Regions from separate parts of the Nonomuraea sp. NPDC049714 genome, predicted to be linked through region 3. Evidence: riboswitches for the same ligand, from Rfam matches in the RefSeq annotation. Region 3 holds a riboswitch; each other region holds the start of a gene.

The links. Region 3 has a riboswitch for S-adenosylmethionine ahead of ACIBQX_RS14690 (GNAT family N-acetyltransferase). Riboswitches for the same ligand answer to the same signal wherever they lie in the genome.
Region 1: it holds a riboswitch for S-adenosylmethionine, as region 3 does, so the genes downstream of both, ACIBQX_RS40005 (aminotransferase class V-fold PLP-dependent enzyme) here and ACIBQX_RS14690 (GNAT family N-acetyltransferase) in region 3, are expected to answer to the same signal.
Region 2: it holds a riboswitch for S-adenosylmethionine, as region 3 does, so the genes downstream of both, thrC (threonine synthase) here and ACIBQX_RS14690 (GNAT family N-acetyltransferase) in region 3, are expected to answer to the same signal.

The regions. Positions count from the first base shown of each region.
Region 1 is NZ_JBITLM010000013.1:287,064-292,875, reverse strand. Features, by position in the region: gene panC (pantoate--beta-alanine ligase) at 1-273, opposite strand, end outside; gene ACIBQX_RS40025 (Rossmann-like and DUF2520 domain-containing protein) at 334-1,224, opposite strand; gene ACIBQX_RS40020 (chaplin family protein) at 1,535-1,747, opposite strand; gene ACIBQX_RS40015 (SAM-dependent methyltransferase) at 1,904-2,866, shown strand; gene ACIBQX_RS40010 (cytochrome P450) at 2,882-4,072, opposite strand; SAM riboswitch class IV at 4,136-4,251, shown strand; gene ACIBQX_RS40005 (aminotransferase class V-fold PLP-dependent enzyme) at 4,292-5,587, shown strand; gene ACIBQX_RS40000 (DoxX family protein) at 5,592-5,812, opposite strand, start outside.
Region 2 is NZ_JBITLM010000028.1:3,565-9,376, reverse strand. Features, by position in the region: gene ACIBQX_RS50095 (trehalose-6-phosphate synthase) at 1-863, opposite strand, end outside; gene ACIBQX_RS50090 (RNA polymerase sigma factor) at 895-1,449, shown strand; SAM riboswitch class I at 1,534-1,675, shown strand; gene thrC (threonine synthase) at 1,689-2,921, shown strand; gene ACIBQX_RS50080 (MoaD/ThiS family protein) at 2,947-3,222, shown strand; gene ACIBQX_RS50075 (cold-shock protein) at 3,467-3,670, shown strand; gene groL (chaperonin GroEL) at 3,969-5,597, shown strand.
Region 3 is NZ_JBITLM010000003.1:308,982-314,793, reverse strand. Features, by position in the region: gene ACIBQX_RS14705 (hypothetical protein) at 297-926, opposite strand; gene ACIBQX_RS14700 (hypothetical protein) at 1,148-1,363, opposite strand; gene ACIBQX_RS14695 (hypothetical protein) at 2,011-2,673, opposite strand; gene ACIBQX_RS14690 (GNAT family N-acetyltransferase) at 3,019-3,639, opposite strand; SAM riboswitch class I at 3,645-3,732, opposite strand; gene ACIBQX_RS14685 (endo alpha-1,4 polygalactosaminidase) at 3,807-4,700, opposite strand; gene ACIBQX_RS14680 (ABC transporter substrate-binding protein) at 4,733-5,812, opposite strand, start outside.

The DNA.
Region 1 (5,812 bases), on a different contig from region 3:
GGCCGGGGCGAACACTACCTCGGCGCCCTCCTCCCGGCACACCTCAAGGTCGGCGTCGAACGTGCGCGGATAACGGGAGAAGTCCTCGTTCGGCCCGAACTGCAGAGGGTTGACGAAGATGCTGACCACGACCTGGTCGGCACGAGCGCGGGCCGTCCGGATGAGCGAGCGGTGACCCTCGTGCAGGGCTCCCATGGTGGGCACCAGGGCGACGGTCCCGGCACCGCGAGCCTTGATCAGGTCGGTGCGGTTCCTGGCGACGATCAGGTCCATCCGGGGCCTCCGAGAGCGGCGGTCAGCGAGGTGGCGGGTCCACGCCGTGACCGGCTGCGGTCAGGTCCATATGTTGCCACCCAGCGCGTCGAGCAGCCGCTCCGCCTCCTCCGGCTTCAGCAGCCCGGCCGCCAGCGCGCGGTCCGCGGTGAGCCTGGCCAGCGCCACATAGGCGTCGGCCGCCTCGGGAGCGCTCAGGATCAGCGCGTCGACGTGCTTGCGCACGGTGCCCGCGTCGCCGCGCACCACCGGCCCGGTCAGGCCCGCGAGGCCCAGCCTGAGCACGTTGTCCAGGGCGGCGCCGAGCAGCGGGCCGAGCATCCGCCCGGGGTGCTCGACGCCGATGCGCCGCAGCAGCTCGCCGGACTCGGCGATGAGCGTGACCATGTGGTTGGCAGCGCTGGCCAGGGCAGCGTGGTAGAGGGCACGGTCGGCGTCGGCGATCCAGACGGGCTCGCCGCCCATCTCGATGACCAGGGCCTCGGCGATGGGGCGCAGCGGCTCGGGCGCGGTGACGCCGAACGAGCAGCCGGTGATCCGGTTGAGGTCGTCGTCCCTGCCGGTGAACGTCATCACCGGGTGCAGCGCGAGCGGCAGCGCGCCCGCCTTGGCCGCCGGCTCCAGCACGGACAGCCCGTAGGCGCCGCTGGTGTGCACGAGCAGCTTGCCCTGAAGAGCGGCCCCCGTCGCCGCCAGGCCGCCGACGAGATCGGGCAGCGTGTCGTCGGGCACGGTGAGCAGGATCAGCTCCGCCGCGCCGACGACCTCGTCCGGCCGGGTGGGCTCGAGACCCAGCCGGTCGATCACCCATCCCCTGGAGGCGTCGGACACCCCACTCGCTGCCACGACCCGGTGACCCGCCTGCGCCAGAGCGGCGCCGAGGGCGGAGCCCACCTTGCCTGCTCCCAGCACGCCGACGGTCAGCCGTGCCGGGCGATCACCTGCGTCCATGCCGTCTCACCCCTGTCGACCCAATGGCGCTGCCGACCAGCGTAACGGCCTGACAGAGGCACACATGTGACCGGGGTTTTGCCGCATGTCGCGTTATCGACAAATGGGACAAGGGCATACAAATGGTGCACCCCCTGTCGGAATGAGATGAGGAGAGGGGTTCATCGCATGGCAGCGGGCGCCGAGTCGCAGGACCCGACGCCCGCACAGTGCGCGAACCTCTTGGAGGTGCACCGGTGGCCACCACCGCCGATCGGCGGCCACTCGTCGAGCTCGGACCGGTCATCGGCCGGTCCGAGCCCTTCATGCGTCAGCGGACGCTGGAGCCGCCCTTGCAACCGGAGACGGCCTGACCGAGGGCTGCGACCGAGTTGCCGCAGACGTTGATGGGAGCGGTGATGGGCACGGTGACGGCGTTTTCGGAGAGCACGTCGTTGTGGCCGGGGACGATGCCGGCCTGAGCCGGTGCGGCCAGCGAGAGCATGGCGAATGCACCGACCACGACGATGGTCTTCTTGGACACGAGAGCTCCTCTCGAAATGCGGCAGAGCCGCAGGGATGAGCCACCACTCGAATTACCGTGAGCAGTCACTCGGTAACAACGAGTTAACGATAGAGCAACTCCTGCACATTGTGTAGTCACAAAGTAACGCATTGTGTATCGTGAGATATTTCTAATATGTGGCTCACCTGGCGCGCCGCCATCGACCGCGCGCTGTACAGCGAGAGCGGCTTCTACCTGCGCGAACGGCCCTCAGGTCACTTCCGCACCTCGGTCAGCGCCTCGGCGGTGTTCGCCGAGGCCGTGCTGTCCCTGCTCGTGCAGGTGGACGCGGAGCTCGGCATGCCGGGCAAGCTGGACCTGGTCGACATCGGCGCCGGCGAGGGGGTGCTCGTGGGCCGGGTGCTCGGCGCGGCCGACCCCGAACTACGCAGCAGACTCCGGGTGACGGCCGTCGACCTGTCCCCGCGGCCGCCGGGCCTGCCACCGGAGATCGACTGGCGTGCCACCGTCCCCGCCGGGATCAACGGCCTGGCCATCGCCAACGAGTGGCTGGACAACATCCCGCTGGACGTCGCCGAGCAGACCTGCGACGGGCCCCGGCTCGTTCTGGTCGACACCGAGACCGGCGCCGAACGGCTCGGCGACCCTCCCACCGACGCCGATCGGGAGTGGCTCGATCGGTGGTGGCCGCTGTCGGGCACCGGCGCGCGGGCCGAGATCGGGTGGCCGCGCGACGCCGCCTGGGCGACCGTCCTGGCACGGCTCGAACGGGGTCGTGCGATCGCCGTGGATTATGCACACCCTGTGGATAACCGTCCCCCTTGCGGCACGCTCACGGGATACCGCGACGGCGCGGTGGTGATGCCCGTCCCCGACGGGACCTGCGACATCACCGCTCACGTGGCGCTCGACGCGTGCGCCGAGGCGGGCAGGCGGGCCGGTGCGATATCCACAACGTTGTCCACACAACGCGTCGCGCTGCGTGCTCTGGGGATCACCGGCACACGCCCGCCGCTCGACCTGGCCCGGGTCAACGCGCGCGGTTATCTCAGGTCCCTCGCACGGGCCTCGGAGGAGGCCGAGCTGATCGATTCGTCCGGTTTGGGGGGATTCGGCTGGCTCAGTCAAAGCCGGTGAATCAGGGCCGGTGGATCAGGCCACTCTGAGGTCGAGCGACTCCAAGCCCCGGATGACGTAGCCCGGCTTCCACACCGGCTCCCTGACGAGCTCCAGCTTCGGCGCGCGGTCCATCAGCGCACCGAACGACTCGATCAGCTCGATCCTGGCCAGCGGCGCTCCCAGGCAGAAGTGGATGCCCGCGCCGAAGGAGATGTGCGGATTGTCCACCCGGCCCACGTCGAGCCGGTCCGGGTCGCCGAACACCTCCCCGTCGCGGTTGGCCGAGCCGAACAGCAGCGCGACCTCCACGCCGCGCGGGATGACGACCCCGCCGACCTCGATGTCCTCCAGCACCCAGCGCTCGAACATCTGCAGCGGCGTGTCCCACCGCATCAGCTCCTCGATCGCCGTCGGCAGCAGCCCGCGATCCTCCCGCAGGCGTACGAGCTCGGCCGGGTTCCTGAACAGGGACCACCAGCCGTTGCCCGTCACGTTCACCGTGGCCTCGTGGCCCGCGTTGAGCAGCAGCACACAGGTGCCGACCAGCTCGTCCTCGGTGAGCTCGTCGATCTGGGCGAGCGCGCTGATCAGGTCGTCACCGGGCCGGGCCGCCCGCTCGCGGGCCAGCTCCTTGAGGTAGCCGGCGAACTCCGACGCCGCCCGGACGGCCGTGTGCTGCGCCTCGGGGGCCGGGTTGAGCTCGTACATCCCGCAGATGTCAGCCGACCAGGGGCGCAGCAGGTGGCGGTCGGCGTCGGGGATGCCGAGCATCTCCGCGATCACCGTCACCGGGAGCGGCTCGGCCACCTCGGCGACGAGGTCGCCGCCGCCCCGCTCGACGAACGCGTCCACCAGGCCGCCCGCGATGGCCCGCACGCGGGGGCGCAGCGACTCCACCATGCGCGGGGTGAACGCCCTGGAGACCAGGCGGCGCAGCCGGGTGTGCACCGGCGGCTCGACGTCGAGCATGCCCGCCCTGATCACCCGCCAGAACGGCTCCTGGAACTCCGGCTCCGGCTCCTGGCCGAACTCCTCGTGCGTGGCCACCTGCAGGTAGGACCGGCCCAGGCGGCGATCCCTGAGCAGGGCGTTCACGTCGGCGTGGCGGGCGATCAGCCACTGGCCCGTCGGCTCGAAGAAGCTGACCGGGGCCTGCTGCCTCAGCTCGGCGTAGACCCCGTACGGGTCGGCCACGAAATCGGGATTCCAGGGATCAAAGCGCACAAGTGCATCCTAAAGGCGGGGGTTGCCTTCCATGGGCGGGTGTCGGTTATAGTGCCTGACGTAGGTCATGAGTGCCAGCGTCAAGCCCCGGCTCGCTGGCCGGCAACCCTCGCGTCCGCGGCGGGGTGCCCCGGGTGAAGACCTGGTCCGTCACGAGGTGTGGCGGGCAAGCGCGGGCTCCGTGGTCTCCAGGGGTCCGACGACCTCAGGAGTTTCGCCGTGCCCACGTTGACGATCTTCAGCAACGCTCCCCAGCAGGACCAGGCCGCCGCCCCCGTCCGGCAGGGCAGGACCATCCCCGCCGTGCTCGGCGCCGACCTCGAGGTGCCCGTCAAGGGCGGCAAGCTGGTCGGCTACGCCAACCTCGACTACGCCGCCAGCGCCCCCTGTCTGGAGCCGGTCAGCGCGGCCGTCACGGCAGCGCTCCCGGCCTACTCCAGCGTGCACCGCGGCGCGGGATACGCCTCCCAGCTCACCACCGCCCGCTACGAGCAGGCCCGCCACACCGTACGGGCCTTCGCCGGCGCCCGCCCCGACGACGCCGTCATCTTCACCCGCAACACCACCGACGCCACCAACCTGCTGGCCCGCTGCCTGCCGGACGACACCACCGTGATCGTCTTCGACACCGAGCACCATGCCTCACTGCTGCCCTGGAAGCGGACCGTACGACTCGCGCCGCCCGCCTTCCCCGGCGAGGCGGTCCGCGCCGCCGACGAGGCGCTGGCCGGGGTCGACGGGCCCAAGCTGCTCGTCGTCACCGCCGCCTCCAACGTCACCGGCGAGCTGTGGCCAATCGCGGCCCTGGCCCACATCGCGCACCGGCACGGCGCCCGCATCCTGGTCGACGCCGCCCAGCTCGTGCCGCACCGCCCGATCAACCTGACCGCGCTCGACCTGGACTACGTGGCCTTCTCCGGGCACAAGCTGTACGCCCCCTTCGGCGCGGGGGTGCTGCTGGGCCGCCGTGACTGGCTGGCGGACGGCGAGCCGTACCTGAAGGGCGGCGGCGCGGTGCGCTCGGTCGGGCAGGCCGGGCAGGCCGCCGACTGGCACGACGACCCCGAGCCCCGGCACGAGGCCGGCACCCCGAACGTGCTGGGCGCCATCGCGCTCGCCGCCGCCTGCGACGCCCTCACCGCCACCGGCTGGACGGCGCTGGTCAAGGAGGAGGAGCGCCTGGTCGCGCGGCTGCGCGCGGGTCTGGCCTCGATCGCGGGCGTGCGGGAGCTGTCACTGTGGGGACCCGCCCACCCGCGGGTGGGCATCGTCTCCTTCACCGTCGACGGTCACTCCGCCCGCCAGGTCGCCGAGGTGCTGTCCGGCGAGTACGGGATCGGGGTGCGGGACGGCAAGTTCTGCGCGCACCCGTTCGTGCGGCACCTGCTCGGCACCGCCGACGGCGGCTGCGAGGACGACACCGCCTCGGCCGTGCGGGCCTCGATCGGCATCGGCTCCACGCAGGAGCACGTCGACCGGCTCGTCGAGGCGCTGCGGGACCTCGTGGCGCGGTGACGGATCAGCGGTTGGGCGGCTTCGGCGGCCTGCGCTGCTCGTCACCGATCAGCGCGTTGACGTCCCGCATGTCCTCCTCGCTGAGCGCGTCGGACCGGTGCCCGGACGGCTGCCTGGGCACGGGGTGCTGCCGCGTCTCGTCCTGAGGCCCCGGCCCCGCGTCCTCCCGGTATCCGGTCTGGGTGTCGTCCCGGTAGACCGGCTGCGTGTCCTCCCTCGGAGGCC
Region 2 (5,812 bases), on a different contig from region 3:
CGGTCGATGCGCACGATGAGCCGGCGCTCGCCCACTTGCTCCCGCAGCGCCGCCATGTGGGACTCGACGTCCGGCTCGCCCGCTCGCGTCCACAGCGCCTTGCCGTCGACGCCCAGCGCGTGCACGCCGACGCGGGTGACCCGTCCCTCATGCGTGATCGTACGGTCCACACGGTCCACCCGCGCGCCCAGCACGGCCTCGCAGCAGTCCATGAACGCCCCCGCCCACCGGTGGGTGAGGAAGCCCGCGTGATCGGCCCCCAGGATGCCTTCCAGGACCTCGCCGGCCACCTCGTCGGGCAGCAGCGAGAAGTACTCCGGCGGCGCCCACGGGGTGTGGCTGAAGTGCGCGATGCGCAGATCCGGCCGCTCGGCCCGGAGCATCGCCGGGGTCAGCGTCAGGTGATAGTCCTGCACCATCACGCGCGCGCCGTGCCCGGCCTCCTCGGCCAGCGCCAGCGCGAACGCCCCGTTGTAGTCGCGGTAGGACTCCCAGTCGCGCTGGAAGCGGGTGCCGAAGTGGGGTGCGTTGGGGATGTCGTAGAGCAGGTGGTTGACGAACCACAGGGTGGAGTTGGCCACCGAGTTGTAGGCGCGGTGGAAGACGGCCGGCGCGATCTCGAGCATCCGCAGCGCCCCGGTCTCGTAACCGGCGTGGTCGAGTCTGCCGCCGGGGGCTTGGCGGACGGCGCCCCGATCGCCGTCGGACAGGGCGGCGCACACCCAGAGCACACCCTCGTCCTTGGCCACGCCGGACAGGCCCGACACGAGCCCGCCACCACCGCGTTTCATGGTCAGGTCACCGTCCTCGGATACGGTGAACGAGACCGGGCCTCTGTTCGAGGCGAGCAGGATGCTGTTCATTAAAGCTCCCTCCGACCTTAGGATCCCAGCTATGGCGCTTGATGAGCTAACCGAGGAACTGGCCCGCTCCGCCGCCGTCGGAGATCATCGCGCACTCGGCGAACTCCTGCGGAGGATCGAGCCGGACGTGCTGCGGCACTGCGCCCGCATCCTGCCCTACCACCAGGACGCGGAGGAGGCGGCGCAGGACACCTTGCTCGCCGTCGCGCGCAACATCGGGCGGTTCGAGGGGCGGGCCAGGTTCAGCACCTGGCTGCACATCGTGACCGCCAACTGCGCGCGCACCACCTACCGCTCGCTGAAGCGCAGGTCGGCCGAGCAGACCTCCGACGAGCTGCCCATGCAGAAGCCCGACGTCCGCCGGGTCAGCGTGATCGCCGGATCGCGGCTCGACCTGCTCGACGCCATGGAGGCGCTGGAGGCCGACAAGCCCGATCTGGCCCAGGCGCTGGTGCTGCGCGACATCGTCCAGCTCGACTACAGCGAGGTGGCCGAGCAGCTCAAGATCCCGCTCGGCACCGCCAAGTCGCGTATCCACCAGGCCCGCAAATATGTCCAGGCGGCGCTGGGCGAAGACTACCGATGAGACCTCATATCTCGCATGCTGAGATGACCGGGCAGGTCACGCGATTGATTGGGTAGAGTCCGGTCAGCAGCAACAACTGAATATTGCTCATCCAGAGGGGTGGAGGGACCGGCCCTGCGAAGCCCCGGCAACCCTCCCGGCTTGTGACTCGCGACCTGGCGAGGCCGACCGGGACTAGGTGCCAATTCCGGTCCGTGGTCAGGGTGGCCACGGGCGAAGATGAGGGAAGGCCTCGCTTCATGTCGCTCGACTTCGGTCCCGCCGTCGCTCTCTCCTGCCGCGAGTGCGGCACCCGCTATCCGCTCGGCCCGAGCTTCGCCTGTTCGGAGTGTTTCGGGCCGCTCGAAGCGGCCTACGATTTCGGCAACGTCACCCGGGCCTCCATCGAGGCCGGACCGGCCAACATCTGGCGGTACCGCGCGCTCCTGCCGGTGCCGGCCGACGTCGCCACCAAGCCCAACATGAACCCCGGCTGGACCAAGCTGGTCAAGGCGGGCAACCTCGGCAAGGCGCTGGGCATCAGGTCCCTCCACGTGAAGGACGACTCCGGCAACCCCACCCACTCCTTCAAGGACCGGGTGGTGGCCATCGCCGTCGAGGCGGCGCGCAACTTCGGCTTCCACACCCTGTCCTGCTCCTCCACCGGCAACCTGGCCGGCGCCGTGACGGCCGCGGCCGCCAGGGCCGGGCTGGACGCCTGCGTGTTCATCCCCGCGGGGCTGGAGCAGGCCAAGATCGCCATGGCCCGCGTGTTCGGCGGCAGGCTCGTCGGCATCGAGGGCACCTACGACGAGGTCAACCGGTTCTGCTCCGAGCTCATCGGTGACCCGATGGGCGACAAGTGGGGCTTCGTCAACGTCAACCTGAGGCCCTATTACGCCGAGGGCTCCAAGACGCTCGCCTACGAGATCGCCGAGCAGCTCGGCTGGAAGCTGCCCGAGCAGATCATCATCCCGGTGGCCTCCGGCTCTCAGCTCACGAAGATCGACAAGGGCTTCAAGGAGCTGATCGAGCTCGGGCTCGTCGAGGACGGCCCGTACAAGATCTACGGCGCGCAGGCGCTCGGCTGCTCGCCGGTGTCCACGGCCTACAAGGCGGGCCACGACGTGGTCCAGCCGGTCAAGCCCGACACCATCGCCAAGTCGCTGGCCATCGGCAACCCCGCCGACGGCCCTTACGTGCTCGACATCGCCCGCCGCACCGGCGGCGCTGTGGAGGACGTCACGGACCCCGAGATCGTCGCGGCGATCAAGCTGCTGGCCTCGACCGAGGGCATCTTCGCCGAGACGGCGGGCGGCGTCACGGTGGGCGTGCTGAAGAAGCTCGTCGACACCGGGCGGCTCGACCCGGAGTTGGAGACCGTGGTGCTCAACACCGGCGACGGGCTCAAGACGCTCGACGTCATCGCCGACGACGCCCAGCCCACGGCCGTGATCCGGCCCTCTCTCGACGCGTTCCGCGCGACTGTCTGACAATCAGGAAAGGCGAGGTTTATTCATGAGTGTTTCTGTGCGGATTCCCACCATCCTTCGCACCTACACCGGCGGTAGCGCGGAGGTGAGTGGAGAGGGCGCGACCCTGCGTGACGTGCTCGCCAAGCTCGACTCCGACTACCCGGGGATTGGCGCCCGCATTCTCGATGAATCGGGCAAGATTCGGCGTTTTGTCAACGTTTATGTTGGCGAAGAGGACGTCCGTTTTGCCCAGGGACTTGACACTCCGGCCCCTGAAGGCACTCAGGTCTCCATCATCCCGGCAGTCGCCGGCGGCTGAACCCGGTCACTGAAGAAGGCGCCCGCATGCGGGCGCCTTCTCTTTTTTTCCGCAATCAAATTCAAGGTTGAACTACTTTCCGCACATGGTGAAATTTCCGGTTTGTCGGTTGACTCTGGTGCCAAACGTCGTGTCGCAGGTATGGTCGAGTGCGGTCGTCTGACTGATTCCCCAATTGTCATGACGATTGTGGGTCTCGCGGAGGAATGGGCGGGACCTATGAGCCCAGTAAGAGGAGTCGGAAGTGGCGCAGGGCACCGTCAAATGGTTCAACGCGGACAAGGGCTACGGCTTCATCGCGGTAGACGGTGGTAAGGATGTATTCGTCCATTACTCGGCAATCATGATGGATGGCTATCGATCTCTCGAACAGGGGCAACGGGTCGAGTTCGAGATCACGCAGGGCCAGAAGGGGCCGCAGGCGGAGTCCGTCCGTGCGGTCGCGTAGCTGGTAAGCCCCGGCAGCCCGCACGTCAGCGCAGTGCGTGCGGCCTGCCACCCCCTCGGTGTACGGCGGGCCGCCCTGGCCCGCCGTTCGCGCTGTACGGACTTGACCTGGGCGTGGGTGGCGTCAGCTTGCACTCGACAGGGTAGAGTGCTAAACAATTCGTTGGCACTCTCTGTTGCAGAGTGCCAACCTGGGATCGAGACGATGGGGTCTGCCGACGGAGTTGCGGACCCACATGCCGTCGCGGGCGTCGGCTCGGTCCACAGCCAGCCACCCTGCAACTGGGAGGTCTAGCCTTATGGCAGCCAAGATGATCGCGTTTGACGAGGACGCCCGGCGCGGTCTCGAGCGTGGTATGAACCAGCTCGCCGACGCCGTCAAGGTGACCCTGGGGCCCAAGGGCCGCAACGTCGTGCTGGAGAAGAAGTGGGGCGCCCCCACTATCACCAACGACGGTGTGTCGATCGCCAAGGAGATCGAGCTCGAGGACCCGTGGGAGAAGATCGGCGCGGAGCTGGTCAAGGAAGTCGCCAAGAAGACGGACGACGTCGCTGGTGACGGCACCACGACCGCCACCGTGCTCGCCCAGGCGCTGGTGCGCGAGGGCCTGCGCAACGTCGCCGCCGGCGCGAACCCGATGGCCCTGAAGAAGGGCATCGAGGCCGCTGTCGAGCGGGTGAGCGAGGAGCTGTCCAAGCTCGCCAAGGACGTGGAGACCAAGGAGCAGATCGCTTCGACGGCCTCCATCTCCGCCGCCGACCCCGAGATCGGGGCGCTCATCGCCGAGGCGATGGACAAGGTCGGCAAGGAAGGCGTCATCACCGTCGAGGAGAGCAACACCTTCGGTCTGGAGCTTGAGCTCACCGAGGGCATGCGCTTCGACAAGGGCATGACGTCGATGTACTTCGTCACGGACTCCGACCGTATGGAGGCCGTGCTCGAGGACCCGTACATCCTGATCGTCAACTCGAAGGTCTCGGCGAACAAGGACCTCCTGCCCCTGCTCGACAAGGTCGTGCAGTCCGGCAAGCCGCTCCTGATCATCGCCGAGGACGTCGAGGGCGAGGCGCTGGCGACCCTGGTCGTCAACAAGATTCGCGGCCTGTTCCGCTCGGTGGCCGTCAAGGCCCCCGGCTTCGGTGACCGCCGCAAGGCCATGCTCGGCGACATCGCCACCCTCACCGGTGGTCAGGTCATCGCCGAGGAGGTCGGTCTCAAGCTGGAGAACGCCACGCTCGACCTGCTGGGCCGCGCCCGTAAGGTCGTGGTGACCAAGGACGAGACGACGATCGTCGACGGCGCCGGTGACGCCGACCAGATCGCCGGCCGGGTCAACGAGATCCGCGCCGAGATCGACCGCACCGACTCCGACTACGACCGCGAGAAGCTCCAGGAGCGTCTCGCCAAGCTGGCCGGCGGCGTCGCCGTCATCAAGGCCGGCGCGGCGACCGAGGTGGAGCTCAAGGAGCGCAAGCACCGCATCGAGGACGCCGTGCGTAACGCCAAGGCGGCCGTCGAGGAGGGCATCGTGCCCGGCGGTGGCGTCGCGCTGCTGCAGGCCGGCGCCAAGGCGTTCGACAAGCTCGAGCTCCTGGGCGACGAGGCCACCGGTGCCGCGATCGTGCGCAAGGCTCTGGAGGAGCCGCTCAAGCAGATCGCGGTCAACGCCGGCCTCGAGGGCGGCGTCGTGGTCGAGAAGGTGCGCAACCTCACCCCCGGTGAGGGCCTCAACGCGGCCACCGGCGACTACGTCAACATGTTCCAGGCGGGCATCATCGACCCGGCCAAGGTGACGCGCTCCGCGCTGCAGAACGCCGCTTCCATCGCGGCGCTCTTCCTCACCACCGAGGCCGTCATCGCCGAGAAGCCCGAGAAGTCCCCCGCAGCCCCCGCCGGCATGCCCGGTGGCGGCGACATGGACTTCTAGCCCTTCAGCAGTACCACGCGCCGGGCTTTTCCGGCACGTACAGCATCACATCAGAGCGGCCCGAGACCTTCCGGTCTCGGGCCGCTCTGGCGCTCTCCCCACCTTTGCCCCGCTTTACGGCGCGGGCTTTTTTATTTACGGCCAGCCCGGTTCGGCCGCCCGCCGCACGGGGCCGAGGGCCTCCAGGGAAACGGCCGCTGACCGGGTGACGGCGG
Region 3 (5,812 bases):
CATGGATGCGCCGAACTGCGCGCGGGCGGCATGCTGAACCGCTAGGTGGCCACCGGTCGTCGTGGCACGTAGGCCCTGGATCTGGAGGAGCGCCGCCAGGGACTTGCGAACCGCGTCATGGAGGGCCGCGTATGCGAGATGCGGATCCGTGCGGGCGAGAGCCTGGGCGCTGAGTAGGTGTTACCTGGCGGTCGACAGCATCCGTTCGGCGAGCTCGGTATCCGCGACCACCTGGGTGAGCTCGCGCCGCTGAAGCATGCCGACGATCTCGTCCCTCCCACGGGCCCAACTCACCATCAGCTGTCTCCGAGGAAGAGGGGCACTGTCACCCGTGGGCGGTTGTGGAGTTCACGGATGAATCCGTCCTCGTTCGCCTGCCATCGGGCGCTGGTGATGATCACAGTGTTGACTTCGCGCGCGAGCCTGGACCTTGCCCGTGCCGTGGCGTCGTGGAGATCGTCGCGATCGGGACGGCCGATGACGAGAAGGTCGATGTCCACCGGGGCGGGGCCCGGCTCTCCACGCATGCGTGCCGCCCACGAGCCGAAGACAGCGGCTTCCTCGATCCCTTCGATGTGGGCTAGTTCCTCGGCGAGGACCTGTGCGGGGCCCAGAGTGATCGTGACGAGGTCCCGCAACGGCTCATAAAAGGGGGCCGTCTGGTTGGCCCGCACCAGTTTGGTGCGCCCTACGTGGCGACTGGTCAGGATCCCGGCTTGTTCGAGCTTGAACACCTCGCGGGTCATGGTGCCACTGTCGGTCCCGATGGCCTCGGCCAACTCGGTGACAGACTGCTCCCCGCCACCCACGTACGTGTGCGTCAGAACCGCACAAGTGATCTGGGAGCGGAAGATCGGGAAGATCGGGGGCGGTGGTCGCTGCATGCCTGGATCCTTTGCCAGAAGCATGCGTGATGAAGTGATCACGCTCCGTAAATTACTGTCAAAGAGCCAGGATATTCTGGCTCTTTGACAGGATAGCTCTCCGTGCGCTGAAAGCGGTCGTGTGGTTGCTCCTCTGAAACCGTGCAGGCGGTCCTATGTCACTGTGGCCCTCGAAAGGCCGATGAGGCTGTTCTCTTCTCGATCATGTGGCGCTTGAATGAGCGGCGAAGGTCTGCTTGGGATGCCGAAAGTCAGGGGGTTGGTTAGCCCCAGGGGGCGCAGATGACATAGACGGTTCCGTTGGCTGAGTTGGTTGCCCTGACTTCCCAGCCTCGTGGATCTTTGGACACGCCGAATACGGGAAGGCTCTGGTAGGCGTGGCCCGCACCGTTGTTGATCTTGTAGCCACCGCCGGTCGCGGACTGGCCGGGGTCGCACATGGCCGCGCCGGAGCCGCCGATGATGGGAGCCTCCTTCACTTCGGCCCCTCTCACTCCTCCGGGATCACCCTTCTCACCCCTGGGTCCCTGTGCTCCCTGGAGCCCCTGTTCGCCCTGGGGGCCGGTCTCCCCCGCGTCGCCCTTGAGGCCTTGCGGGCCGGTCTCCCCCGCTTCGCCTTGGGGCCCGGCGGGGCCGCTGTCACCCCTGGGCCCTTGCTCGCCCTGCGGTCCAGCGGCTCCCACCGGGCCGGCCGGTCCTTCGGCACCCCACTGGACGGCAACCTCGGTGAAGAGACACCCGGCTCCCGGGTCGACTATCCGAGCAACGCGGGTGATCTTGCTGACACAGGCATGAACCTGAGGCGTGGCAGACGAGGCGGTAGCCATACCTCCTATCGGTAACAGTGCTGCCGTCAGCGCACCCACTGATGCGAGCGTGGCCAGGCGCCTGCTCTTCCCGACGTCCATAGCGACTTCCCTTCTTGGGGCGATCTGTGCTGTTGACATCGATCCGCCCTCTGACGGGACGGGCCGGTGTCTCCTTTGGATCATGTCGCTGGACTACCGTCAAGATCGGAATACGTACCGGAAGTCGCTGAGCTGCCGGCCTCGGAGCTCGTCACCACCGCCCTCACGCACGGCGCTGTCGGCACGAGCGTCACCCGAATGAGGAGGGTGATCAAGTATCAACCCGGCGACCGGTCCCTTAGTGCCTGTTCCGCAGAAGTTCCTGAGGAGGACGAGTGGGCGAGGCGATCCTGAACGAGTCGCTGCCGTTCCGCCGATAGGCGGCGAACATTCATGGCCTGCTGCAGAAGTTCAGCATCGAACCCGTGCACGCTCATGTGGTCGAGGAGAGGTTCATATCGATCAGGGCGATCTCGCAGGAGTTCTGTGACCAGCCGTAGTTCCAGGCGAACCACGGGGATACGGTGAGAGCCACACTCGACCAGGACGTAGTGCCGCCATGGGCCGCGGCCGACGCATTCCATCCCGTCTGAGTCGGCTTGCTTCTCAACGGTGCTCATGCCCACGTCCACCCCGTCCACGTCGTAATTGACGTAGTACTGCGAAGCTTCGGGGAGCCAAGATGCAGCGTGAAGGCAGGGAAACGATGAGAGAGCGGCGGCAAACGTGTCCACGTTCTCTCGTTGAGCCACCAAGAGGTCGATGTCTCCGACCGGCAGGTGGACGCCCTGCAGAAGAGCAGCGCTAGTGCCGACCACGCGATATGCCGGACTGGGATCCACGGCTTTCAGAGCAGTGAGCGCCGTGGTCAATGCGGTGGTCACGTCCGCCAGTTGGAGAGATGGTTCGCCGCCGCCCATAGTGATCAGCTTATCGATCATGATGCACAAGAACAGGCTTCCGGAAGCCTCAACTCAGCAGCTCTTGCTATCTCTAGACGACGCGCCCCCGGAGCGGAAGGTCACCGTCCATCTCGGTCCTTCGTGCCCATCGGGCCGGCGTCGCCCCTGTCCCCGTCTTCACCCGCGGCGACGGGCCCTAATGAGCATGGTCCAGGGTTTCTGCTGCGGCTTTATTAATTGTCGCTGGATGACTCTGCGACCTCCTGAGCTGTGAGCGGGAGGAACAGGAGATCGGGCCGCTGGGTGTTTCTCTCGTGGGTGTGCTGGGGGAGGGGGCGGCGACCGTGCGTGCGTACGCGGGGCGGAAAGAGGTGCACAGCTTTGTCATGGATCGGTGACTTCGAGGCGGGCGTGCAGGGACGACTTGACGGCGGGCCATTCGGTGTCGATGACCGAGAACATGGCGGAGTCGCGTAGCTGCCCCTCCTCACCGGGGGCCCACGATGGTGACCAGTTGCGCAGCACGCCCTCGAAACAGGCGCCGAGGCGTTCGATCGCGTGGCGGGAGCGTTCGTTGCGGGCGTCGGTCTTGAGGTCCACGCGGGTCACGCCCAACGTCTCGAACGCGTAGGTGAACAGCAGGAGCTTCGCCTCGACGTTGATCCCGGTGCCCTGGGCCGAGGCGGCGAGCCAGGTCCAGCCGATCTCGATGGCGCGGAGCTCCGGTCGGGCCGGCCAGGTGCGCGGGTTCCAGAAGGCGGTGCAGCCCACCGCCATCCCGTCCGCCACTCGAACCTGGGCGAAGGGGATCAGTCCCTCGCGTTCGCGGGCGAACTGCGCCGCCAGGTAGGCGCCCATCTCGGTGGCCCGTGGCACCAGGGTGTAGGCGTAGGAGGAACGATCCTCCTCTGCCGCCCGTACGAGATCCGCCGTGTGACCCGCGGTGAGCGGTTCCAGTCGTACGAGCGATCCGTGGAGCACGGGAACGTCAAGCCGCGGCCGCATGGCTCTCCTCATCGTTCCTGGCATTGGCACCTTCGCGCAGGCAGGTTGCCGGATCGTCGCCGGGCCAGGTCCCTCGGATCCTCTGGATGAAGCCGCCATCCTCTCGGCCGTCCGGGGATCACGTCAAGAAGGCCCGGTCGTGCGGGGCGGCGCACGACCGGGGATGGCTATCGGCAGGCGACTCGGTACGCGTCCAGTTTCAGTTTCTTCTTCAGCGAGTTGAAGTTCTGGGCGTTGGACTTGGTGCAGAACTTCGAGGTGGGCAGCTCGTACTCGACCGTGAACACCGCCTTGCCCGCCGCGACGAACCGGTCGTAGCCGTAGTCGCCGTTCTGCTTCGTCGTGCACTCCTTGTACTGCCAGCACTGCTCGTTGAGCGCCCAGTCGAAGTACGGCAGCAGCGCGGGGATCTGGGCGAGGTCGTTCTTCAGACCGGCGGACAGGCCGCGGGTGTGGGCCTCGTTGGCCAGCCATGCGTTGTAACGCAGCTGGTCGGCGGCGTCGAGGTCGAAGCCGGTCTCGTTGGTGTAGCCGTCGACGTTGTCGAACTCGACCGCGTCGAAGCCCTTGGCCTTGCACATGTCCAGGCGGGCTCGCATGACGTCGCCCAGGGCGCCGGTGTACTTGCGGATGTCGAGCCAGCGCTCGCCCTCCCACTCCTCGTCGAGCGGGTCGCCGAGCACCGAGGCGGGGAAGTCGCCCTCGTCCTTCCGCCAGTCCTCGTACGATCCGGCGCTGATGTAGCAGACGACCTTGCGGCCCGCCTTGGTGGCGTGCAGGCGGCGCACGGTCGCGGCCGTGGCGTCGAAGCCGTCGATGTCGTACATCGTGACATCGCTGAACGGTTCCTTGGGCACGGACGCGAGCTGCCACTGCCAGCTCGTCCTCAGCGCGGGCCGCCAGCAGCCGGGACAGGGGACGGGGGCGGGCAGTTCGACCTTTTCGGAGGCGGCGGTGGGCGCGGGTCGCGCCTGTGTCCGGGTCTCCGCCTGGGCCGTCCCGGTCAGTGCGACGGTGCAGAAGGCGGCCAGCGCCGCGATCAGATGCCGGGGAAGTCGCATGCTCTGCCTCTCGCTAGGGGGGACTCATGATCTCAGCCTCCCGCGAACAGGCCGTTCACTTGCTGGTTCGCCGCTGTCAGGGCGGTCTTGGCGTCCTTCTGGCCGAGCCAGACCTCGTCGAGCGCGGTGCCCACGATCTGGTTGATCTCGTCGCCGTGGTCGCTGACCGGCAGCAGGAACGTGCCGTCCTTCGCCTTGGCCTCGTCCACGAACAGCTGCACCTCCCGGCCGGCCTTCTCGTGCGCGGCCAGCACCCGCTCGGTGGCGCTGAGGATGGCGGGGAAGACGACGGCGTTGTCGGCGACGATGTTCTGGCAGTCGGTGGAGCCGAGGAACTTCACCCACTTCCAGGCGGCGTCCTTGTGCTCGGTGCCGGCGTAGATCACGTCGGCCAGGCCGTTGAAGGAGGACTTGCGGCCCAGCGGGCCGGTCGGCAGCGGGGCGAAGGCGAACTCCTGCTCGGTGGCGTCCAGGTACGTTTTGATCATCCAGGAGCCGGTGATGCCGAGCGCGGCCTTGCCGGAGGTGAGCACGGCGTCGGTGCCGAGTGAGCTGGTCTTGTCGTACGACGGGGTGTAGCCCTTGTCGGCGATGCTCTTGTACCAGGTCGCGGTCTCGATGAGCTTGGGGTCGTCGTAGAAGTACTTGGTGCCGAACGGGTTCTTGTCGATGAAGGAGAAGCCGTTGGAGACCGCCAGGTTGCCCCAGCTGTTCTGGCCCAGGGAGCCGTCGTTCAGCTCGGGGGCGTAGCCGTGCACGGCGATCTTCGTCTTGTCGAAGCCGGGCTCGTCGCCGCGCTTGCCGGCGGTGTCGACGGTGAGCTTGGCCAGGGCGTCCTCGAAGGTGCCGCCGTCGTCCGGGTTCCAGGTCAGGTCGCTCAGGTCGACGCCGGCCTCCTTGGCCTGCTTGACGTTGTAGACGATGGCCATGGTGTCCCAGTCCTTGGGCAGGCCGTACCTCTTGCCGTCCTTGACCCACTGCTCGGCCAGGCCGGGCCAGTACTGGGTGAGGTCGACCTTGTCGGCGGTCACCATCGGCTGCAGGTCCAGGAGCTGGCCGTTCTTCACGAACTGGGGATAGAACGACGCCTGCATGGTGATCACGTCCGGGGC